3 regions of the Pseudomonas sp. p1(2021b) genome follow, and region 3 is predicted to be linked to each of the others. Evidence: predicted binding sites of a transcription regulator. Region 3 holds the regulator's gene; each other region holds the start of a gene.

Region 1 (7,106 bases), 1.1 Mb from region 3:
CGTCGTCCATCTTCAATACACCATCCTCGAAGATGTTCAGCTTCTGGCGCAGCTCCCGCGGCTGCATCGGTGCCTGGGCGCTGTCGCCCTGGGCAGGTGCTGCCGGCGCCTGGGCGCCCGGCGGAGCCGGTTCGGCCGGCGTCTGGGGCGCGCTCTGTTCCCCCTCGATGTCGCGTTGGGCCTTCTTGGTCAGGACGATGATGTCGATGCGGCGGTTGACCGGGTTGAACGGGTCCTTGCGGTCGAACAGCGACGACGAGGCATAGCCGACCACGCGCGCCACCTGTGCATCAGGGTAGCCACCGGCCACCAACGCCCGGCGCGCCGCGTTGGCGCGGTTGGCCGACAGCTCCCAGTTGCCGAACTCCCCGGTGCCGGCATAAGGCTTGGCATCGGTATGGCCACTGATGCTGATCTTGTTCGGCACCGCCTTGATGGTGTCGGCCATGGCCAGCAGGATGTCCTCGAAGTAAGGCTGCAGACGCGCGCTGCCCAGGTCGAACATCGGCCGGTTCTCGGCATCCATGATCTGGATCCGCAGGCCATCCTGGGTGATCTCGAACAGGATCTGGTCCTTGAACTTCTGTAGCTGCGGGTTTTCCTCGACCTTGTTCTGCAGCTCCTGCAACAGCAGCTGCAAGCGCTCCTGTTCGACCTGGTCGGCCAAGGTCTCGACCTGGTCCTTGTCCAGCTGGATGCTGGTGTTCGGCGTCGGCTCGGACTTCTCCTCGGGGTTGATGGTCTTCTCCGGCGCCAGCTGCGGCGAGCCGCCGAGGTCGATCACGTAGGGCGTGCCGCTCTCGGAGAAGCCGATCGGGTCCTTGAAGTAACCGGCGATGGCGATCTTCTGCTCGGGCGTAGCCGTGGACAGCAGCCAGAGCACCAGGAAGAACGCCATCATCGCCGTGGCGAAGTCGGCGAAGGCGATCTTCCAGGAGCCGCCGTGGTGGCCGTCGCCATAGCGCTTGACGCGTTTGACGATGATGGGTTGGTTGTTCTCCATGGCTTAGCGACCGCGGACCACTTGTTCCAGCTCGGCAAAGCTTGGGCGGTGCAACGGGTACAGCACCTTGCGACCGAACTCTACGGCCAACGACGGCGGCATGCCCGATGCCGAGGCCACCAGCGAGGCCTTGATCGCCTCGTACACGTTCAGTTCTTCCTTGGCGTCGTGGCGCAGGGCATTGGACAGCGGGCCGAAGAAACCGTAGGCGGCGAGGATACCGAAGAAGGTACCGACCAGCGCCGCCCCCACATGCAGGCCGATGGACTTCTGGTCGCCATCGCCCAGGGACGCCATGGTCACCACGATACCCAGCACCGCCGCGACGATACCAAAACCCGGCATGGCGTCGGCCACGCTGGTGACGGCATGGGAAGGATGCTCCAGCTCTTCCTTCATGCTCAGCAGCTCCATGTCGAACAGCCCCTCGAGCTCATGGGGCGCCATGTTGCCGGTGGACATGATGCGCAAGTAGTCGCAGATGAACGCGGTCATGCGCTCATCGCCTAATACCGCCGGGTACTTGGCGAAGATCGGACTCTCTTGCGGTTCTTCGATGTCGCCTTCGATGGCCATCATGCCTTCGCGGCGGCTCTTGTTGAGGATCTCGTAGACCAGGCCCAGCACCTCCAGGTAGAAGGTATGGGTGAAACGGGTGCCGAACATCTTCAGCGACTTCTTGATCACATGCAGGGTCATGTGACCGGGGTTGGCCTGAAGGAACGCACCGAAGGCCGCACCGCCGATGATCAGCACTTCGAACGGCTGGATCAATGCCGCGATCTTGCCGTGGGAAAGTACGTATCCGCCGAGCACGCTCGCGAATACGACGATGATGCCGATAATTTTAGCCATAGGTTCAGGGCACTTGCTGTCGTGGTCGGGATGAGGGACGGGAGCTTTGAAACTCTTCTTCTACTTATCGGCAGAACTGCGCCAGACTATAGCCACAAATAACGAAAAGCCAGTTTGGACTGATGTCAAAATGCCAATGGACGCTAAGGTGCCAAGCCAGATTCCGCGTACGCTCGATGCCTGGGTAAAGCTGCTCGATGGCATCCGCCTGCCGGTGCCCAAGGAGAGCCACGACCGGGTGTTGTCGGCCATCAACGACAGCCGCCGCTCCCTGCGGGACATTGCCGAACTGATGCAAGACAGCCCCGCCCTGGTGCTGTCGGTGATGCGCGAGGCCAACCACCCGGCCAATGCCAGCCAGGCCGAGCCTGCCGAAAGCCTCGAGATCGCCCTCAACCGCCTGGGCCTGGCGCGCAGCGCCAGCCTGCTGGCACGCCTGCCCGCGGTGCCAGGCCAGGACATCCCGCCGGTGCTGCGCCAGTTCCTGCTGATCAGCCAGCATGCCGCGCAACAGGCCAGCGGCCTGTTCGCCAGCCGCCTGGCACGGCTGTGGCAGGAGATCCATTGGGGTAGCCTGCTGTTCCTGTCACCGCTATGGCCTATGGCACAAGCCTTTCCCAAGCTGCTCGATACCTGGGAGCTGCGGGTTATCCACAAGGGCGAGGACGCCGCCGAAGTCGAGCTCGCGCTGTTCGGCGTACGCATCATGCAACTGTGCCAGGCCGTGGCCGAACACTGGCGGCTGCCGGAATGGGTGACCCAGGGCTATCGCCTGCTGCTCGATGAGCGCGCACAACTGGCCCAGGTGCTGGCCATCGCCCGCGAGCAGGACAGCTTCACCCAACAGCAGCGCCTGGACAACGAGCCCGGGCTGCGCCGCTGGTTCAACCAGCCGGCCAATACCGTGCTGCTGGCCAACGGCCTGGCGCTGGCCGCCCAGGTGGGCTGGGACAACCCGCACCTGCTGCGCTGGCAACTGCTGACCGCCCTGTACCTGCAGACATCGCTCGACGATGTGCAACAGCAGGTCCACCAGCAGGCCGCCGCCAGCGCCCGCCATCATGCCCGTCATGCCCTGTTCCACCCCGCCGAGGCGCTGATCTGGCCCTGGCAGCAACGCCGACCGCATCCGGACATGCTCGAACCGCCACCGCCCACCACCCAGGACCTGGCGCGCTGGCGCACGCTGTGTGGCGAGCTGCTGGCCCAACCCAGCCCGTTCGGCACGAGCCTGCACCTGTGCACCCAGGCCCGCGACGCTCTGCTGGCCTGCGGTATGCAACGGGTGATTCTGCTGACCCTGGACAAGGCCACCGAATCCCTGCGCGTGCAACAGACCGCCGGCCTGCCAACGGAGGTCGCGGCCCTGGTGCTGCCCCTGGCCGGCAGCAAATTGCTGCAACGCCTGATGACCCAGGCGGCGCAGCTGCGCCTGACACCAGACAACCACGCCCAGTTCTCGGCCTTGCTGCCAGCCCCGCTGTGGGCCGCCATCGGCAGTGAACATGTGCTGCTGCGTTCGCTGGCGGTCAATGGCCAAACGGTGATGCTGGTGATCGCAGACCAGGGCGGCAAACCGTTGGCCGATGTCAGCGTGCAAGCCTTTGGCAAGACCGCGCAATGCACCGAGCGTGCCCTGGCTGCCTTTGCCAACCGCAACGCCTGAGCCTTGCGCTACAATCGCTCCCTCAATTCCACCCTGGAGACCGTGGATGACTGACTTTTCCGGCTTGCCCCTGGTGATCGAACCGGCCGACCTGCTGCCGCGCCTGGGTTCGCCACAGCTGATCGTGGTCGACCTGACCAGCGCCAACCGCTACGGCAGCGGTCATGTCCCCGGCGCGCGCTTCGTCGACCCCAAGCGCACCCAGCTGGGCCAGCCACCGGCGCCAGGCCTGCTGCCGGCGCGCGCCGACCTGGAAAAGCTCTTCGGCGAGCTCGGCCACCGCGACGACGCGGTCTACGTGGTGTACGACGACGAGGGCGGCGGCTGGGCCGGGCGCTTCATCTGGTTGCTCGACGTCATCGGCCACAAGGGCTACCACTACCTCAACGGCGGCATCCAGGCCTGGCCGGCTGACAAGCTCTCAACCGATGTACCTGCCAGCGCGGCTGGCCCGGTCAGCCTGCAACTGCATGCAGAGCCCACCGCCACCCGCGAATACCTGCAAAGCCGACTGGGCGCGGCCGACCTGGCCATCTGGGACGCCCGCAGCCCCGGCGAGTACAAGGGCGAGAAAGTCCTGGCCGCCAAAGGCGGGCACATTCCCGGCGCGGTCAACTTCGAGTGGACCGCAGGCATGGACCTGAACGACCACCTGCGCATCCGCCCGGACATGGCCGACATCCTGCAGCAACTCGGCATCACCCCGGACAAGGAAGTGATCACTCACTGCCAGACCCACCACCGTTCCGGCTTCACCTACTTGGTGGCCAAAGCCCTCGGCTATCCACGGGTCAAGGCCTATGCCGGCTCCTGGGGCGAGTGGGGCAACCACCCGGACACGCCTGTAGAAGTTTGAATTTCCAAGGAAACCCAATGAAATCCCGCTTGTTCATCATCAGCCAGTACCTGCTGCCGCACCACCTGCTGTCGCGGCTGGCCGGCTGCGTCGCCGAGTGCCGTGCGCGCTGGTTCAAGAATGCCTTCACCGCCTGGTTCGCCAAGCGCTACCAGGTGAACATGTCCGAGGCGCTGGTCGAGGACCTGACCGCCTACGAACACTTCAACGCCTTCTTCACCCGCGCGCTCAAGCCAGGTGCACGCCCACTGGACGAGACCCCGGGCGCCATCCTCTGCCCGGCAGACGGTGCGGTCAGCCAGCTCGGCCCGATCGAGCATGGCCGTATCTTCCAGGCCAAGGGCCACAGCTTCAGCGCCCTCGAGCTGCTGGGCGGCGACCCGCTGATGGCCGCGCCGTTCATGGGCGGCGAGTTCGCCACCATCTACCTGTCGCCCAAGGACTACCACCGCGTGCACATGCCGCTGGCCGGCACCCTGCGCGAAATGGTCTACGTGCCGGGCCGGCTGTTCTCGGTCAACCAGACCACCGCCGAGAACGTCCCGGAACTGTTCGCCCGTAACGAGCGGGTGGTGTGCCTGTTCGACACCGAGCGCGGGCCAATGGCCGTGGTACTGGTCGGGGCGATGATCGTCGCCTCGATCGAAACGGTGTGGGCCGGTTTGGTCACGCCGCCCAAGCGTGAGGTGAAGACCTTCCGCTACGACGAAGGCAGCCGTGCGCCGATCCATCTGGAAAAAGGCGCGGAACTGGGGCGTTTCAAGCTGGGATCGACCGCCATCGTGCTGTTCGGGCCCGAGCAGGTGAAGTGGGCCGAGAGCCTGGGCGCGGGTTCGGCGGTACGCATGGGTGAGTTGCTGGCGCAGCCTGCCCAGGGCTGAGTGCTTGCCGCGAGGGTTTCGGCGCCTGTGAGAACGAGCGCCGCCCGCGCGGCGCTCGATATCAAAATAGCCGAAGTCCTCCCGCCGAACCTTCAGCTACGGGCATCACGATCGCGCATGCCCAGCAGGTACAGCACGCCATCGAGCCCCAGAGTGGAGATGGCCTGTTTAGCCGACTGGCGCACCAACGGCTTGGCGCGGAACGCGACGCCCAGGCCGGCCAGCGAGAGCATCGGCAGGTCGTTGGCGCCATCGCCCACGGCAATGGTCTGTTCCAGTTGCAGGCCCTCCTCACTCGCCAGTTGCTGAAGCAGCTCGGCCTTGCGCTGCGCATCGACGATCGGCTCGACCGCCACACCAGTGACCTTGCCGTCGATCACTTCCAGCTCGTTGGCGAAGACGTAGTCGATACCCAGGCGCGCCTGCACCTGCTTGGCGAAATAGGAGAAACCACCGGAAAGGATGGCCGTCTTGTAGCCCAGGCGCTTGAGCTCGGCGAACAGGTGCTCGGCACCTTCGGTCAGGCGCAGGGACGCGCCGATCTCGTCCAGCACGCCAACATCCAAGCCTTTGAGCAGCGCCATACGCTCCTTGAAGCTGGCGCGGAAATCCAGCTCGCCACGCATGGCGCGCTCGGTGATCGCAGCCACCTGCTCGCCCACCCCGGCAGCCTTGGCCAGCTCGTCGATCACCTCGGCCTCGATCAGTGTCGAATCCATATCGAACACCGCCAGGCGGCGATTGCGGCGGAACAGGTCGTCTTTCTGGAAGGCGATGTCGATGTCGAGCGCCTCGGCCAGGGCGAAGAAGTCGGCGCGCAGGGCCTGGGCATCGCTCGGCTCGCCACGCACGGAAATTTCCAGGCTGGCCTTGCTCTTCTCCACCGGAGCATCCAGCGCCACGCGCGAGGACAGGCGCTCGATACGCTCGATCGTCAGGCCGTACTGGCTGATCACGGCGCTCACTCGCTGCAGCTGCTCGGGCGTCACCTTGCGGCTGAGCAGGGTGACGATATGGCGCGCCTCGCCCTGGCTGTCGGCCCAGTGCTGGTAGTCGCCCTCGGAAATCGGCGTGTAACGGGCTTGCAGGTTCAGCTCGTGGGCCTTGGCCTGCACGCTTTGCAGCAGCTGGGTGGCCACTTCGTTGTCTGGAATGTCGACCAGGATGCCGAAGGACAGGGTACCGTGCATCACCGCCAGGCCGATGTCGAGGATGTTCACACCGCCCTGGACCAGGACGCCGGTAAGGGCCGCGGTGAGACCTGGACGGTCTTCACCAGTGATGTTGATCAGGACGATTTCGCGCAAGACCGGGCTCCGACTTCGATGAAAAATGCGCATTCTACCGATTTTCCGTGATGATCGGGCAGCATCGATACTTTGCCGACAAAACACGGCTCGCTATACTGCGCAACACCTTTTTCGCCATAAAGAGCCGCGCTCTGTGAACCGGCCCACGCCCGTCAAACCTGATAATTTCTTCGTGATGATCTTCCGAGCCCTCAGCCAGCGTCGCGTGCCCCTGGCCCTGCGCATCGCCAGCACCAATATCTTCCTGGTGGCCCTGGCGCTGGTGATCTATGCCTGCGTCATGGGCCTGCAGTTCCGGCAGGCCATGCATGAACAGGCGGATGCCCTCGGCCAGAGCCTGACCATCCAGACCGCCACCTCGGCGACCGAGCTGCTGGTGTCCAACGACATCCTCAGCCTCAACGTGCTCCTGGGCAACCTGGTGAAGAACCCACTGGTGGCTCATGCGGCCATCTACAGCGTGGACAACCGCATCCTCGCCGAGGCTGGCCAGCGGCCGAAGAACAGCCTGCTGGGCGAGGCCGAAGGGCTCTAC
Region 2 (7,106 bases), 2.4 Mb from region 3:
ATACGATTGAAAAAATCTTTTTTACCGGAATCGGGTTTCTCGCTATAAGGACGGCCAATGGCCCCTTGGCTTGGAGTAACTCATGAGCACCGATAAAGACGAGCTGTCGATCGACGATGAATTTCCCACCTCGGAAGACGATATAGAGCCCCAGGTGGAAACGGCAAAGACCAACCTGAGCAAACGCCGCACCATCGATAACCTCCTCGAGGAGCGGCGTCTACAGAAACAACTCGCCGACTTCGACTACGACCTGTAGCCCGCCGATCACCTTGAAAGCCTCCCTTGCGGAGGCTTTCCTGTTTTCAGGGGCGCGACAAGCCATGGCGCTGGGCGAGCTCGATGAGGTCGACCAGCGATCGGGCATTGAGCTTGAGCAGCAGACGCGTCTTGTAGGTACTGACCGTCTTGTTGCTAAGGAACATGCTGTTGGCGATTTCCTTGTTGCTCTTGCCGCTGGCCAGCTCCTTCAACACCATGACCTCCCTGCCGGAAAGACGCTGGACCATCTCCTCCTCGGTGCCACCTTTGGCACAACCACGCGTCTTGTGCAGGGCCTGGTTAGGGAAATAGCTGTACCCGGACAGAACCGCCTTGATCGCGCTGAGCAGCTCGGTCAGGTCCTGTTGCTTGCAGACATAACCTGCAGCGCCAGCCTGCATGCAGCGCATGGAGAAATGCCCCGCTGCCTGTGATGTCAGGACCAGCACCTTGCTCTCCGGGCTGATGGAGGATAACCGACCAATTACCTCGAGCCCATCCAGTTTTGGAATGCCAATATCCAATACCACGATGTCGGGTTGGTAGTCCCGGATCAATTGCAAAGCATCCACGCCGTTATCGGTTTCCGCCACGACGTCATACCCATGTCGCTCCATCAACATGCGTACAGCCAGGCGAATAACCGGATGATCATCCACGATAAGCACTTTATTCATGCGATATCCATTGATTCATTATTATTGCTCCGAGGCACACCATAACCGAGCAGCCCCCTCCATGGCGCAGCGGATTGCGGCATATGATCAAACAGAGAAGAAACCTACATTACTAAAGGAATTTTCCTACAGGCGTACACTTTATAAAGTTTCCAGTTATGTAAACACGCTACAAAAATTGACGAGATTATTCCCAGCTCGTATGCACTTTTGACCTATACGAACAGTCCGAGTCTGGGGGTAATTAAATGAAGTGCTGGCTGTAAGCCTTGATGCTTTGGTTTACAGGGAAATAGCTCTCTCTGCAGCCTATACCGAAAACAGGCGAGAGATAGGCAAACACTTGCAGGCAAGAAGCATCATGCAGCAGACCGATTCCATCAGTCCCTTGGCGATCATCGCTATATTCGCAGGCATCATCGAAGCCTCCGCCTTGGCTTCATTGCCCTTCCTCAGCGAGAACAGCCAGAAGACCTACACCTGGTTCCTGGTGGGTTTTCCGTTCTTCCTGACCATGCTGTTCTTCCTGACCTTGAACTTCAATTATCACTCTCTGTACCAACCCAACAAATCTGCGGGCCGGAACAAGATCGATGCCGCCCCCAGCGCCCCGCCAATGGAAAGCCCGAACGCCTCGACGATGATCATCACGCTCTCAGGGCCGGAGACTCGCAAGATAATCGAACACCATATCCTACGTACCCTCACACGCCCACAGCCCCGCACGCGCCGCTGGGTACTCGAGAACCTCGATACCCGTACCCGTATCCACCTGTCGATCGGGGCGCTGTCGGAAACCGAGAAAAAATAGGGCATGGAAAAGAAAAAACCCGGCACAAGGCCGGGTTCTCAGGGTAGCGCAGGCCTAGATCAGAGCAGCGAACGGCCCTTGTTGGCGGCAATGCGCATGCGCAGGGCATTGAGCTTGATGAAGCCCGCGGCATCGGCCTGGTTGTAGGCGCCGCCGTCTTCCTCGAAGGTCGCGATGTTGGCATCGAACAGCGAATCATCCGACTTGCGCCCGACCACGGTGACGTTGCCCTTGTACAGCTTCAGGCGGACCACACCGTTCACGTTGACCTGCGAGGCGTCGATCATCTGCTGCAGCATCAGACGCTCCGGGCTCCACCAGTAGCCGGTGTAGATCAGGCTGGCGTACTTGGGCATCAGCTCATCCTTCAGGTGAGCGACTTCGCGGTCCAGGGTGATCGACTCGATGGCGCGGTGGGCCTTGAGCATGATGGTGCCACCAGGGGTTTCGTAGCAGCCACGGGACTTCATGCCGACATAGCGGTTCTCGACGATGTCCAGACGACCGATACCGTTGGCGCCGCCGATGCGGTTCAGATCGGCGAGCACAGTGGCCGGGGTCTTCTCGACGCCGTCGATGGCGACGATGTCACCGTTGCGGTAGGTGAGCTCGATGTAGGTAGCCTGGTCCGGGGCGTTCTCCGGAGAGACGCTCCAGCGCCACATGTCTTCTTCGTGCTCGGTCCAGGTATCTTCCAGGACACCGCCTTCATAGGAAATGTGCAGCAGGTTGGCGTCCATCGAGTACGGCGACTTCTTCTTGCCGTGGCGCTCGATCGGGATGCCGTGCTTCTCGGCGTAGTCCATCAGCTTCTCGCGGGACAGCAGGTCCCACTCGCGCCATGGTGCGATGACCTTGACGCCCGGCTTGAGTGCATAGGCGCCCAGCTCGAAACGCACCTGGTCGTTGCCCTTGCCGGTAGCGCCATGGGAAATGGCGTCGGCCCCGGTTTCGTTGGCGATCTCGATCAGGCGCTTGGCGATCAGCGGACGGGCAATGGAAGTACCCAGCAGGTACTCGCCTTCATAGACGGTGTTGGCGCGGAACATCGGGAACACGAAGTCACGCACGAACTCTTCGCGCAGGTCATCGATGTAGATCTCTTTGACGCCCATTGCCTGTGCTTTGGCGCGGGCCGGCTCGACCTCCTCGCCCTGACCCAGGTCAGCGGTGAAGGTCACCACTTCGCAGTTGTAGGTATCCTGCAGCCACTTGAGAATCACCGAAGTATCAAGGCCGCCGGAATACGCCAGTACGACCTTTTTTACGTCCGCCATGCCATCACTCCACGGGGTTGTACGGAAAGCGGTTGATTCTACCGGCCCCATTGAAATATTTACAATGGGGCGACAGCTTGTGATGACAAAGCGACAGGAACAGTCAAGAGCGCGACCCTTGTCGCGGTCAGGATTTTTTTTCTGCCGGTGCCGGCGCCGGCGCGGGGCCAGGCGTCGCTGGAGCTGCGGCAGCGGGAGCCGGGGTGGCCTCTACCGAGGGTTTTTCCACCGGCTTCTCGACCGGGGCGACACGCTCCAACTGGATGTTCACCCGGCGGTTGCGCGCCCGGTTGGCGGCACTGTTGTTCCGGGCCAAGGGGTAACGTTCGCCATGGAAGCGCACGGTGATCTGCTCCTGCGGCACACCATGGGCCTTGAGGTAGTCGGCGACCGCCAGGGCCCGACGGCGTGAGGTGTCGCGGTTGGTCAGGCGGCTGCCGCTGTTGTCGGCATGGCCATCGAGCTCGATGTGGTTCACCGACGGGTCGGCCTTGAGGTAATCGAGGATCACGTCCAGGCGTGCCCGCGCCGCGCTGTCCAGCTCGATACCGCGTGGGAATCCGACCTGGGTCTGGCGGATCTGGTCGAAATTCATCGGCAGCAGCTTGGCGGCACATGCCTGGTAGTCACCATAGGCCTTGGCGAAGCTGACCGGCAGTACATGCACCTCCATGGGCCTGCCGCCCTCGCCGGCATGGTTGCGCACCACCGTGCTGCGCCCGTCGAGCAGGCCGTTGATCAGCCGGCTGGCCTGCCCCTGGGACGAGGTGAACAACACCCCGCTGCGCCCCATGCGCACGCCCCCGAGATTGATGTCGCCCCGGCCAGGTTGCCAAGGTGCTGCCGCGGCCAGCAAGGTCGCACTGCCCACCCCCAGCGCATTGCTGTCCGATCGCAACTGGAAGACCGCCTGCTCGCCGGCACGGCGCACGAACTCACCGCTGCCGAAACCGTCGATCGGCTGGGACAGCCGGCATTCGAACTGGTCACCCTCGACGTTCCAGGCGACGTTCTCCACGCGCGTCTGGAAGGTCAATGCCCCGGCCGGCAGGCTGGCAAACAGGGTAAGAAGGGCTAGGTAACGCTGGCGCACAGGTGGCTCCACAGATTCTGACGGCTTACCTGCAGGCTATCGGACGCCACCGGGAAAACTTGATAGCCGTGCTCCTACCGGGGTTTTCCGGTAGCATTGGCCCTTGAGTTCGACCCGCCTGGAATCTCCAATGTCCGATCGCCTGACCCTCCTGCGTCCCGACGACTGGCACATCCATCTGCGCGATGGTGCCGTCCTGCCCCATACCGTTGGCGACGTGGCGCGTACCTTCGCCCGCGCCATCATCATGCCCAACCTGGTCCCGCCGGTACGCAACGCCGTCGAGGCCGGCGCCTATCGCGACCGCATCCTGGCCGCACGCCCGGCAGGCAGCCGCTTCGAGCCGCTGATGGTGCTGTACCTCACCGACCGTACCAGCGCCGAGGACATCCGCGCGGCCAAGGCCAGCGGTTTCGTGTACGCCGCCAAGATGTATCCGGCCGGCGCCACCACCAACTCCGACTCGGGCGTGACCAGCATCGACAACATCACGCCGGCGCTCGAGGCCTTGGCCGAAACCGGCATGCCGCTGCTGGTGCACGGCGAAGTGACCCGTGCCGAGGTCGATGTGTTCGACCGCGAGAAGCGCTTCATCGACGAGCACCTGGCCCGCGTGGTCGAGCGCTTCCCCACGCTGAAAGTGGTGTTCGAGCACATCACCACCGCCGATGCCGCGCAGTTCGTCCTGCAGGCCCCGGCCAACGTCGGCGCGACCATCACCGCACAGCACCTCTTGTACAACCGCAACCACATGCTGGTCGGCGGTATCCGCCCGCACTTCTATTGCCTGCCGATCCTCAAGCGCAACACCCACCAGGTGGCGCTGCTGGACGCGGCCACCAGCGGCAACAGCAAGTTCTTCCTCGGCACCGATTCGGCACCCCATGCCCGTCATGCCAAGGAAGCCGCCTGCGGCTGCGCCGGCTGCTATACGGCCTACGCTGCCATCGAGCTGTATGCCGAGGCCTTCGAACAGCGCAATGCGCTGGACAAGCTCGAAGGTTTCGCCAGCCTGCACGGCCCGGCGTTCTATGGCCTGCCGGCGAACACCGACACCATTACCCTGGTTCGCGACGAGTGGACCGCTCCCGACAGCCTGCCATTCGGTGACAACACCGTGGTTCCGCTGCGCGCCGGTGAAAAACTGCGCTGGCGTCTGCTGGAGGAGAAGGCGTGAGCGAAGCGTTCTACGAAGACGACCAGGAAGGTCAAGGCAGCAGCGTTCGCCACCCGATGGCCGAGCGCTTCCGCGGTTACCTGCCCGTGGTGGTGGATGTGGAAACCGGCGGTTTCAACAGCGCCACTGACGCGCTACTCGAAATCGCTGCCGTCACCATCGGCATGGATGAGAAAGGTTTCCTGTTCCCGGAGCACACCTACTTCTACCGGGTCGAGCCTTTCGAGGGGGCCAACATCGAGCCGGCGGCCCTGGAGTTCACCGGTATCAAGCTGGACCACCCGCTGCGCATGGCGGTGAGCGAGGAAACGGCGCTCACCGACATCTTCCGTGGGGTGCGCAAGGCATTGAAGGCCAATGGTTGCAAGCGGGCCATCCTGGTCGGCCACAACAGCAGTTTCGACCTGGGCTTCCTCAATGCCGCCGTGGCGCGCAACGACCTCAAGCGCAACCCGTTCCATCCTTTCTCCAGCTTCGACACGGCCACCCTGGCTGGCCTGGCCTATGGCCAGACCGTACTGGCCCGCGCCTGCCAAAGCGCCGACATCGATTTCGATGGGCGTGAAGCCCACTCGGCACGCTACGACACCGAGAAGACCGCCGAGCTGTTCTGCGGCATCGTCAACCGCTGGAAGGAAATGGGCGGCTGGCGCGACTTCAACGACTGACCTGCTACTGAACCCTTGGGCCGCTACAGGCATAAAAAAACCGGCCATGATGGCCGGTTCTTTTATTCGCGTGGCAATTACAGCTTGCCAGCGTTCTCGCTCAGGTAGGCAGCAACGCCTTCCGGCGAAGCGGTCATGCCCTTGTCGCCTTTCTTCCAGTTGGCAGGGCAGACTTCGCCGTGCTCTTCGTGGAATTGCAGGGCGTCGACCAGGCGCAGCAGTTCTTCCATGTTGCGGCCCAGCGGCAGGTCGTTGACGATCTGCGAACGGACAACGCCGTTCTTGTCGATCAGGAAAGCGCCACGGAAGGCTACGCCGCCTTCGGACTCAACGTCGTAGGCCTTGCAGATGTCGTGGGAGATGTCTGCAGCCAGGGTGTACTTGACCGGGCCGATACCGCCGTTGTTGACGGGGGTGTTACGCCAGGCGTTGTGGGTGAAGTGCGAGTCGATCGACACGCCGATCACTTCCACGCCGCGTGCCTGGAAGTCAGGGATGCGATGGTCCAGAGCGATCAGCTCGGATGGGCAGACGAAGGTGAAGTCCAGTGGGTAGAAGAACACCAGGCCGTATTTGCCCTTGATGGCCGAAGCCAGGTTGAAGCTGTCGACGATCTCGCCGTTGGCCAGTACGGCCGGAACGGTGAAGTCGGGGGCTTGTTTACCAACGAGTACGCTCATTCGTTATCTCCTTGATGGTGGTGAAATCAGATACCCGGGAGGGTCGACCTGCCCCGGTATCCAGCAAAGGTTGCCCATCATACACGGCTTCTGGTGACAGGCCGAATCCAACCGCCGGTCGCACCGACACAAGGCCGGAGGAAAGTTCTTTGACACGCATTCTCATTACCATTAAGCTCCACCCCATCGAGCCTCAACCATGATGGTCTGACCTTATGTATGTGTGTCTTTGTGTCGGCGTTACCGACGGACAGATTCGCGATGCGATCTATGAAGGATGCTGCAGCTACAAGGAAGTCCGGGCCGCCACCAATGTCGGCAGCCAATGTGGCAAGTGCGCATGCCTGGCCAAGCAGGTGGTCCGCGAGACACTGACCGAACTCCAGGTCAGTCAGCAGGCGGCCCTGCCCTACCCCGTTGAGTTTAACGTGGCTTGAACCATCGAATTCGAAGAACCGGACC
Region 3 (7,106 bases):
GCGATCGCCAACAATGCGGGCAAGAGTCAAGATACCGCCGCGCTGGTCGCGGCAGTGCGCGTCGGATTGTGTCGTGCCATCGTGCAAAGCATTGTCGGCGTTGAGTCGGAGCTGCCTGTGATCACCCTGGAACCAAGGTTGGAACAGATCTTGCTCAATAGTCTGCAAAGGGCCGGGCAAGGCCAGGAAGACGGTGTCCTCCTGGAGCCGAGCATGGCCGAGAAGCTGCAGCGCTCGTTGATCGAGGCGGCCCAGCGCCAGGAGATGCAGGGCCTGCCGGCCATCCTCCTGGTCGCCGGCCCGATCCGCGCCATGCTGTCGCGATTCGGCCGCCTGGCTGTACCGAATTTGCATGTTCTGGCGTATCAGGAAATACCTGACAACAAGCAAGTCACCATCGTTGCCACCGTGGGCCCCAATGGCTGAGGTAGTGGGTTATGCAAGTTAAGCGTTTTTTCGCCGCCGATATGCGTCAGGCCATGAAGCTGGTCCGGGATGAGCTGGGCGCCGACGCCGCCATCATCGGCAACCGGCGCATCGCCGGCGGTGTCGAGTTGACGGCCGCGCTGGACTACAAGCTGTCCGCCCTGGCTCCGCGGGTGCCGAACATCGAGCTCGAGGACGAGCTGCGCAAGACCCAGTCGCGCATTGCCACGGCACAGGCCGAGCTGAGCAGCCGCCACGAAGGTGACGAAGGCAACCGGCAATTGTTCGCCGGCCTCTCGCTGACCGCGTCCGAGCCGTTGGTCGAACCCCATGTCGATGCGCCGGCCCCGGCTGCCGTGCCTGCCCCGACACCGGTCGACCCACGCCTGTTCGACGCCATGCGTTCGGAGCTCTCGGGCCTGCGCGAGCTGCTCGAAGTGCAGCTCGGCTCCCTGGCCTGGGGCCAGTTGCAGGGCAACAAGCCGCAGCAGGCCAACCTCTGGCGCCGCCTGCAGCGCATCGGTCTGTCGGGCCCCATCGCCCGCGAAGTGCTCGAGCTGACCGGCGAGATCGAAGAGCCTCGCCAGGCTTGGCGCATGGTCCTGGCGCACCTGGCGCGGATGATCCAGGTGCCCGAGGTGGAACCGATCGAGGAGGGCGGGGTGATCGCCATGGTCGGCCCGGCCGGCATGGGCAAGACCACCACCCTGGCCAAGCTCGCCGCACGCTACGTGCTCAAGTATGGCGCCCAGCAGCTGGCGTTGGTGAGCATGGACAGCTTCCGCATCGGTGCCCAGGAGCAGCTCAAGACCCTGGGCAGGATTCTCAATGTACCGGTGACCTACGTCGACCCCGGCCAATCCCTGGCCCAGGCCCTGGAGCCACTGCTGCGCAAGCGCGTGGTGCTGATCGACACCGCCGGCCTGCAGGCCAGCGACCCGGCCCTGCGCATGCAGCTGGAGACCCTCGCCGGGCGCGGCATCGCCGCCAAGAACTACCTGGTGCTGGCGACCACCAGCCAGAAGCAGGTGCTCACCGCCGCATACCACAGCTACAAGCGCTGTGGCCTGGCCGGGTGCATCCTGACCAAGCTTGATGAAACGGCCAGCCTCGGTGAAGTACTGAGCCTTGCCATCAGTCATGAATTGCCGGTGGCCTATCTGACCGATGGGCCGCGCATTCCTGACGACCTGCACTTGCCGCGCAAGCACCAGTTGGTCAGTCGTGCGGTCAGTGTGCAGCTGCAGGACGAGCCCAGCGAAGAGGCAATGGCCGACATGTTCGCTGATCTCTACCACAACCCCGGCAAGCGTGTGGGTTGACGAATGGACATCGCAAAGTACCTACACGAAAGGGGCGCTTGCCAACCCCGTGTGTGGCCTGGGCCCCGAGACAAGGTAAAGAACAAACATGGGTAGCATGCATCCCGTACAGGTGATCGCCGTGACCGGCGGTAAAGGCGGCGTCGGCAAGACCAACGTTTCAGTGAACCTGTCCCTGGCCCTGGCTGACCTGGGGCGGCGGGTCATGCTGCTGGACGCCGACCTCGGTCTTGCGAACGTCGACGTCCTGCTGGGCCTATCGCCCAAGCGCACCCTGGCCGATGTCATCGAGGGGCGCTGCGAACTGCGCGATGTGTTGCTGCAGGGGCCTGGCGGTGTCCGGATCGTGCCTGCGGCCTCCGGTACCCAGAGCATGGTGCACCTGGCGCCAGCGCAGCATGCCGGCCTGATCCAGGCGTTCAGCGAGATCGGTGACAACCTCGATGTGCTGGTGATCGACACCGCCGCAGGCATCGGCGATTCGGTGGTCAGTTTCGTCCGTGCCGCCCAGGAAGTGTTGCTGGTGGTGTGCGACGAGCCGACTTCGATCACCGATGCCTATGCGCTGATCAAACTGCTCAACCGCGACTACGGCATGAATCGCTTCCGCGTCCTGGCCAACATGGCGCAGAGCCCGCAGGAGGGGCGCAACCTGTTTGCCAAGTTGACCAAGGTCACGGATCGGTTCCTGGACGTCGCCCTACAATACGTCGGTGCCGTGCCTTACGACGAATGCGTGCGCAAGGCGGTGCAGAAGCAGCGGGCGGTCTACGAGGCCTTCCCTCGGTCCAAGTGTGCGCTGGCCTTCAAGGCCATCGCGCAGAAGGTCGACAGCTGGCCGCTGCCTGCCAATCCGCGCGGGCACCTTGAGTTCTTCGTCGAGCGCCTGGTGCAACCTACCAGCGCAGGGCCGGTACTATGAATGCGAGTGGTTACAAGATGTACAGCAGGGCGGCACGCGATGCCCAGTATGAACTGGTCGAGCGTTATGCCCCGCTGGTCAAGCGCATCGCCTATCACCTGCTGGCACGCCTGCCGGCCAATGTGCAGGTCGAGGACCTGATCCAGGCGGGCATGATCGGCCTGCTGGAAGTGGCCAACAAGTACGACGCCAGCAAGGGCGCCAGCTTCGAGACCTACGCCGGTATCCGCATCCGTGGCGCCATGCTCGACGAAGTGCGCAAGGGCGATTGGGCGCCGCGTTCGGTACACCGCAATACCCGCATGGTCAGCGATGCGATCCGTGCCGTTGAAGCCAGAACCGGTCGTGACGCTAAAGATCATGAAGTTGCTGCCGAACTCCAATTGAGTCTCGATGATTATTACGGGATCTTGAACGACACCCTGGGCAGCCGCCTGTTCAGCTTCGACGACCTGCTGCAGGACGGCGAGCACGAAGGGCTGCACGAGGATGGTGCCAGCGGCCAGCTGGAGCCGGCGCGGGACCTGGAGGACGAGCGCTTCCAGGCCGCCCTGGCCGAAGCGATCGCCAACCTGCCGGAACGCGAACGCTTGGTCCTGGCGCTGTACTACGACGAGGAGCTGAACCTCAAGGAAATCGGTGAGGTGCTTGGGGTCAGCGAGTCGCGCGTCAGCCAGTTGCATAGCCAGTGCGCGGCGCGCCTGCGCAGCCGCCTGGGAGAATGGCGGGCGCGTTGAGCCAGGGTTCGCTGCAGTCGTTGCACGTTGTACCGAATTGATTGAACGCGCGCCCGGGGGGCCGGGCGCGTTAAAGACTGCTTGGAGGTCTAATTGAACAAAGACATGAAAATCCTCATCGTTGACGACTTCTCGACGATGCGGCGGATCATCAAGAACCTGTTGCGTGATCTCGGCTTCACCAACACCGAAGAAGCCGACGACGGCACCACGGCGCTGCCGATGCTGGAAAACGGCCATTACGACTTCCTTGTGACCGACTGGAACATGCCTGGCATGTCCGGCATCGACCTGCTGCGCAAGGTCCGCGCCCATGACCGTCTCAAGGGCATGCCGGTGCTGATGGTCACCGCTGAAGCCAAGCGTGACCAGATCATCGAAGCCGCCCAGGCTGGGGTCAACGGCTACGTGGTCAAGCCTTTCACGGCTCAGGTGCTCAAGGAAAAGATCGAAAAGATCTTCGAACGCGTCAACGGCTGAGTCACGTCAGGGGGCGCCATGGAGCAAATGAATACATCGCTCGGGGAGTTCGAGACGACCCTGAAGAAACATGCCCAGGAACTGGTCGAGAGCCTCGAGCGCGGCCGGTTCGGCGAGGCGGTGCAGCTGATCCACCAGCTGAACCAGACCCGTGACCGTGGCCTGTACCAGGAAGTCGGCAAGCTCACCCGCGAGCTGCACAGTGCAATCGTCAGCTTCCAGATCGACCCGCGCATGCCGCAGGCCGAGGAAGTCTCGCAGATCACCGATGCCACCGAGCGCCTGTCCTACGTGGTCAAGCTGACCGAGGGCGCGGCCAACCGGACCATGGACCTGGTCGAGGCCGGCACGCCGGTGCTCAACGACCTGGCGGCCGAGGCCCAGAGCTTGAGCGCCGACTGGCAGCGCTTCATGCGCCGGGAAGTCGCAGCGCCTGAGTTTCGCGAGCTGGTCAAGCGCGTCGACAGTTTCCTGACGCACAGCGTCGAGGGTAACCGCAAGGTTGCCGGTCACCTCAACGACATTCTCCTGGCCCAGGACTATCAGGACCTGACCGGCCAAGTGATCAAGCGCGTGACCGCGCTGGTCACCGAGGTGGAGAGCAACCTGCTCAAGTTGGTGCTGATGGCCAGCCAAGTGGACCGTTTTGCCGGTATCGAACACGACCACCAGCAACTGCGCGCTGAAAAAGATCAAGAAAAACATCCGACTCGGGGTGAAGGTCCGCAGATTCATGCCGATAAGCGTGAAGATGTCGTGTCCGGTCAGGACGACGTCGACGATTTGCTGTCCAGCCTGGGTTTTTAAGGAGCACGTTCAATGAGCTTCGGCGCCGATGAAGAAATCCTCCAGGATTTCCTGGTAGAGGCCGGCGAAATCCTCGAGCAATTGTCCGAGCAGCTGGTCGAGCTGGAAAGCCGACCCGAAGATGCCGACTTGCTCAACGCGATCTTCCGCGGTTTTCACACTGTAAAAGGGGGCGCCGGTTTCCTTCAGCTCAACGAGCTGGTGGAGTGCTGCCATATCGCCGAGAACGTGTTCGACATCCTGCGCAAAGGTGAGCGCCGGGTCGATGCGGAACTGATGGACGTGGTCCTCGAAGCGCTGGATACCGTCAACAGCATGTTCGGCCAGGTGCGCGAGCGCAGCGACATCACCCCGGCCACGCCGGAGCTGCTGGCGGCGCTGTCGCGCCTGGCCGAGCCTGCCGGTGCCGACAGCGCTGCGCCCGCCGTCGAGGCGCCGGTGGCGGCCGAGGCCGAAGCGCCGGCGGTCGAGCCGGACATCACCGACAGCGAATTCGAGCAGCTGCTCGACTCCCTCGATGCGGTCAAGGCCCAGGCCGCCGAGCAGATGCAAGGCGAGGTCGTGGGCGGCGAGGGTGACGAGATCACCGATGCCGAATTCGAATCGTTGCTCGACCAACTGCACGGCAAGGGCCAGTTCTCTCCTGAAGTCGTGGCCGCCACACCGGCGACCAGCACCTCGGCGCCTGCGGCATCCGACGAAATCACCGACGACGAATTCGAAGCGCTGCTCGATCAACTGCATGGCAAGGGCACCTTCGCCGCCGATGCGCTGGCGAGTGCGGCCGCACCTGACGCCCCGGCAGCACCAACCGAGGCGGGCGGCGAGCACATCACCGACAACGAATTCGAAGCCCTGTTGGACCAGTTGCACGGCAAGGGCAAGTTCTCCAGCGATGCGCTGGCCACCCAGGCGCCTGTCGCGCCCGCTGCCGCCAGCGCCGCACCGAAGGCCGATAGCAAGCCGGTCGCCAAACCCGAGCCTGCCCCAGCCGCCAAGCCAGCCGCTGCCAAGCCCGCGGCCCCGGCACGCGCTGTGGCACCGGCTGGCGACAAGCCTGTGGCCAGCGAGGCGGAAACCACTGTGCGGGTCGATACCGCGCGCCTGGACGAGATCATGAACATGGTCGGCGAACTGGTGCTGGTGCGTAACCGCCTGGTGCGCCTGGGCCTGAACAGCGGCGACGAGGCCATGTCCAAGGCCGTCTCCAACCTCGACGTGGTCACCGCCGACCTGCAGACCGCGGTCATGAAGACCCGCATGCAGCCGATCAAGAAAGTCTTCGGCCGCTTCCCTCGCCTGGTCCGCGACCTGGCCCGCCAGCTCAAGAAGGAAATCAACCTGGAGCTGGTCGGTGAAGAGACCGACCTGGACAAGAACCTCGTCGAAGCCTTGGCCGACCCGCTGGTGCACTTGGTGCGCAATGCCGTCGACCATGGTATCGAGATGCCCGACGAGCGCGAAGCCTCCGGCAAGGCGCGTACCGGCCATGTGGTGTTGTCCGCCGAGCAGGAGGGCGACCATATCCTGTTGTCGATCTCCGATGACGGCAAGGGCATGGACCCGAACGTACTGCGCGCCAAGGCCGTGGAAAAGGGCCTGATGGACAAGGACGCCGCCGAGCGCCTGAGCGAGTCGGACTGCTACAACCTGATCTTCGCCCCCGGCTTCTCCACCAAGACCGAGATCTCCGACGTGTCCGGCCGTGGCGTGGGCATGGATGTGGTCAAGACCAAGATCGCCCAGCTCAACGGCTCGATCAATATCTTCTCGGCCAAGGGCCAGGGCTCGAAGATCGTCATCAAGGTGCCGCTGACCCTGGCGATCATGCCGACCCTGATGGTGATGCTGGGCAACCAGGCGTTCGCCTTCCCGCTGGTCAACGTCAACGAGATCTTCCACCTGGACCTGTCGCGCACCAATGTGGTCGACGGTCAGGAGGTGGTGATCGTGCGCGACAAGGCGCTGCCGCTGTTCTACCTCAAGCGCTGGCTGGTCCAGGACCAGGTGCACGAGGAGCAACGGGAGGGCCATGTGGTGATCCTCTCGGTCGGCACCCAGCGCATCGGCTTCGTCGTCGACCAGCTGGTGGGGCAGGAGGAAGTGGTGATCAAGCCGCTGGGCAAGATGCTTCAGGGCACCCCGGGCATGTCTGGTGCGACCATCACCGGCGACGGTCGCATTGCGTTGATCCTCGACGTACCGAGCATGCTCAAGCGTTACGCCGCGCGGCGTTATTGATTTCGGTGGCGCACCCTGGCGGTGGCGCCGCCTAATGGAGTGTTTATGGCAGTCAAGGTCCTGGTGGTGGATGATTCCGGTTTCTTCCGCCGCCGCGTCTCGGAAATTCTCTCGGCCGACCCGACGATCCAGGTCGTCGGTACTGCGACCAACGGCAAGGAAGCGATCGAC

What was found. The regulator FliA, encoded in region 3, starts transcription of late flagellar genes. The targets are predictions, from matches to a motif close to CTAAAGTTTNNNNNNNNNNNGCCGNTAA.
Region 1: motA (flagellar motor stator protein MotA) is a predicted target of FliA. The motif match lies at 1,923-1,950, and genes of this name have one in related genera.
Region 2: K8374_RS05095 (flagellar protein MotY) is a predicted target of FliA. The motif match lies at 4,156-4,183, and genes of this name have one in related genera.

Annotation. Positions count from the first base shown of each region.
Region 1 is NZ_CP083746.1:4,589,458-4,596,563, forward strand. Features, by position in the region: gene motB (flagellar motor protein MotB) at 1-1,003, opposite strand, end outside; gene motA (flagellar motor stator protein MotA) at 1,007-1,858, opposite strand; gene K8374_RS21370 (HDOD domain-containing protein) at 1,989-3,524, shown strand; gene K8374_RS21375 (rhodanese-like domain-containing protein) at 3,571-4,380, shown strand; gene asd (archaetidylserine decarboxylase) at 4,398-5,261, shown strand; gene serB (phosphoserine phosphatase SerB) at 5,354-6,568, opposite strand; gene K8374_RS21390 (histidine kinase) at 6,705-7,106, shown strand, end outside.
Region 2 is NZ_CP083746.1:1,085,599-1,092,704, reverse strand. Features, by position in the region: gene K8374_RS05115 (PA3496 family putative envelope integrity protein) at 83-259, shown strand; gene K8374_RS05110 (response regulator transcription factor) at 306-938, opposite strand; gene K8374_RS05105 (hypothetical protein) at 1,300-1,749, shown strand; gene K8374_RS05100 (argininosuccinate synthase) at 1,809-3,026, opposite strand; gene K8374_RS05095 (flagellar protein MotY) at 3,154-4,119, opposite strand; gene pyrC (dihydroorotase) at 4,250-5,296, shown strand; gene rnt (ribonuclease T) at 5,353-5,964, shown strand; gene K8374_RS05080 (peroxiredoxin) at 6,042-6,644, opposite strand; gene K8374_RS05075 (bacterioferritin-associated ferredoxin) at 6,860-7,081, shown strand.
Region 3 is NZ_CP083746.1:3,482,265-3,489,370, reverse strand. Features, by position in the region: gene flhA (flagellar biosynthesis protein FlhA) at 1-426, shown strand, start outside; gene flhF (flagellar biosynthesis protein FlhF) at 438-1,748, shown strand; gene fleN (flagellar synthesis regulator FleN) at 1,837-2,670, shown strand; gene fliA (RNA polymerase sigma factor FliA) at 2,667-3,407, shown strand; gene K8374_RS16155 (chemotaxis response regulator CheY) at 3,513-3,887, shown strand; gene K8374_RS16150 (protein phosphatase CheZ) at 3,906-4,694, shown strand; gene K8374_RS16145 (chemotaxis protein CheA) at 4,707-6,935, shown strand; gene K8374_RS16140 (chemotaxis response regulator protein-glutamate methylesterase) at 6,981-7,106, shown strand, end outside.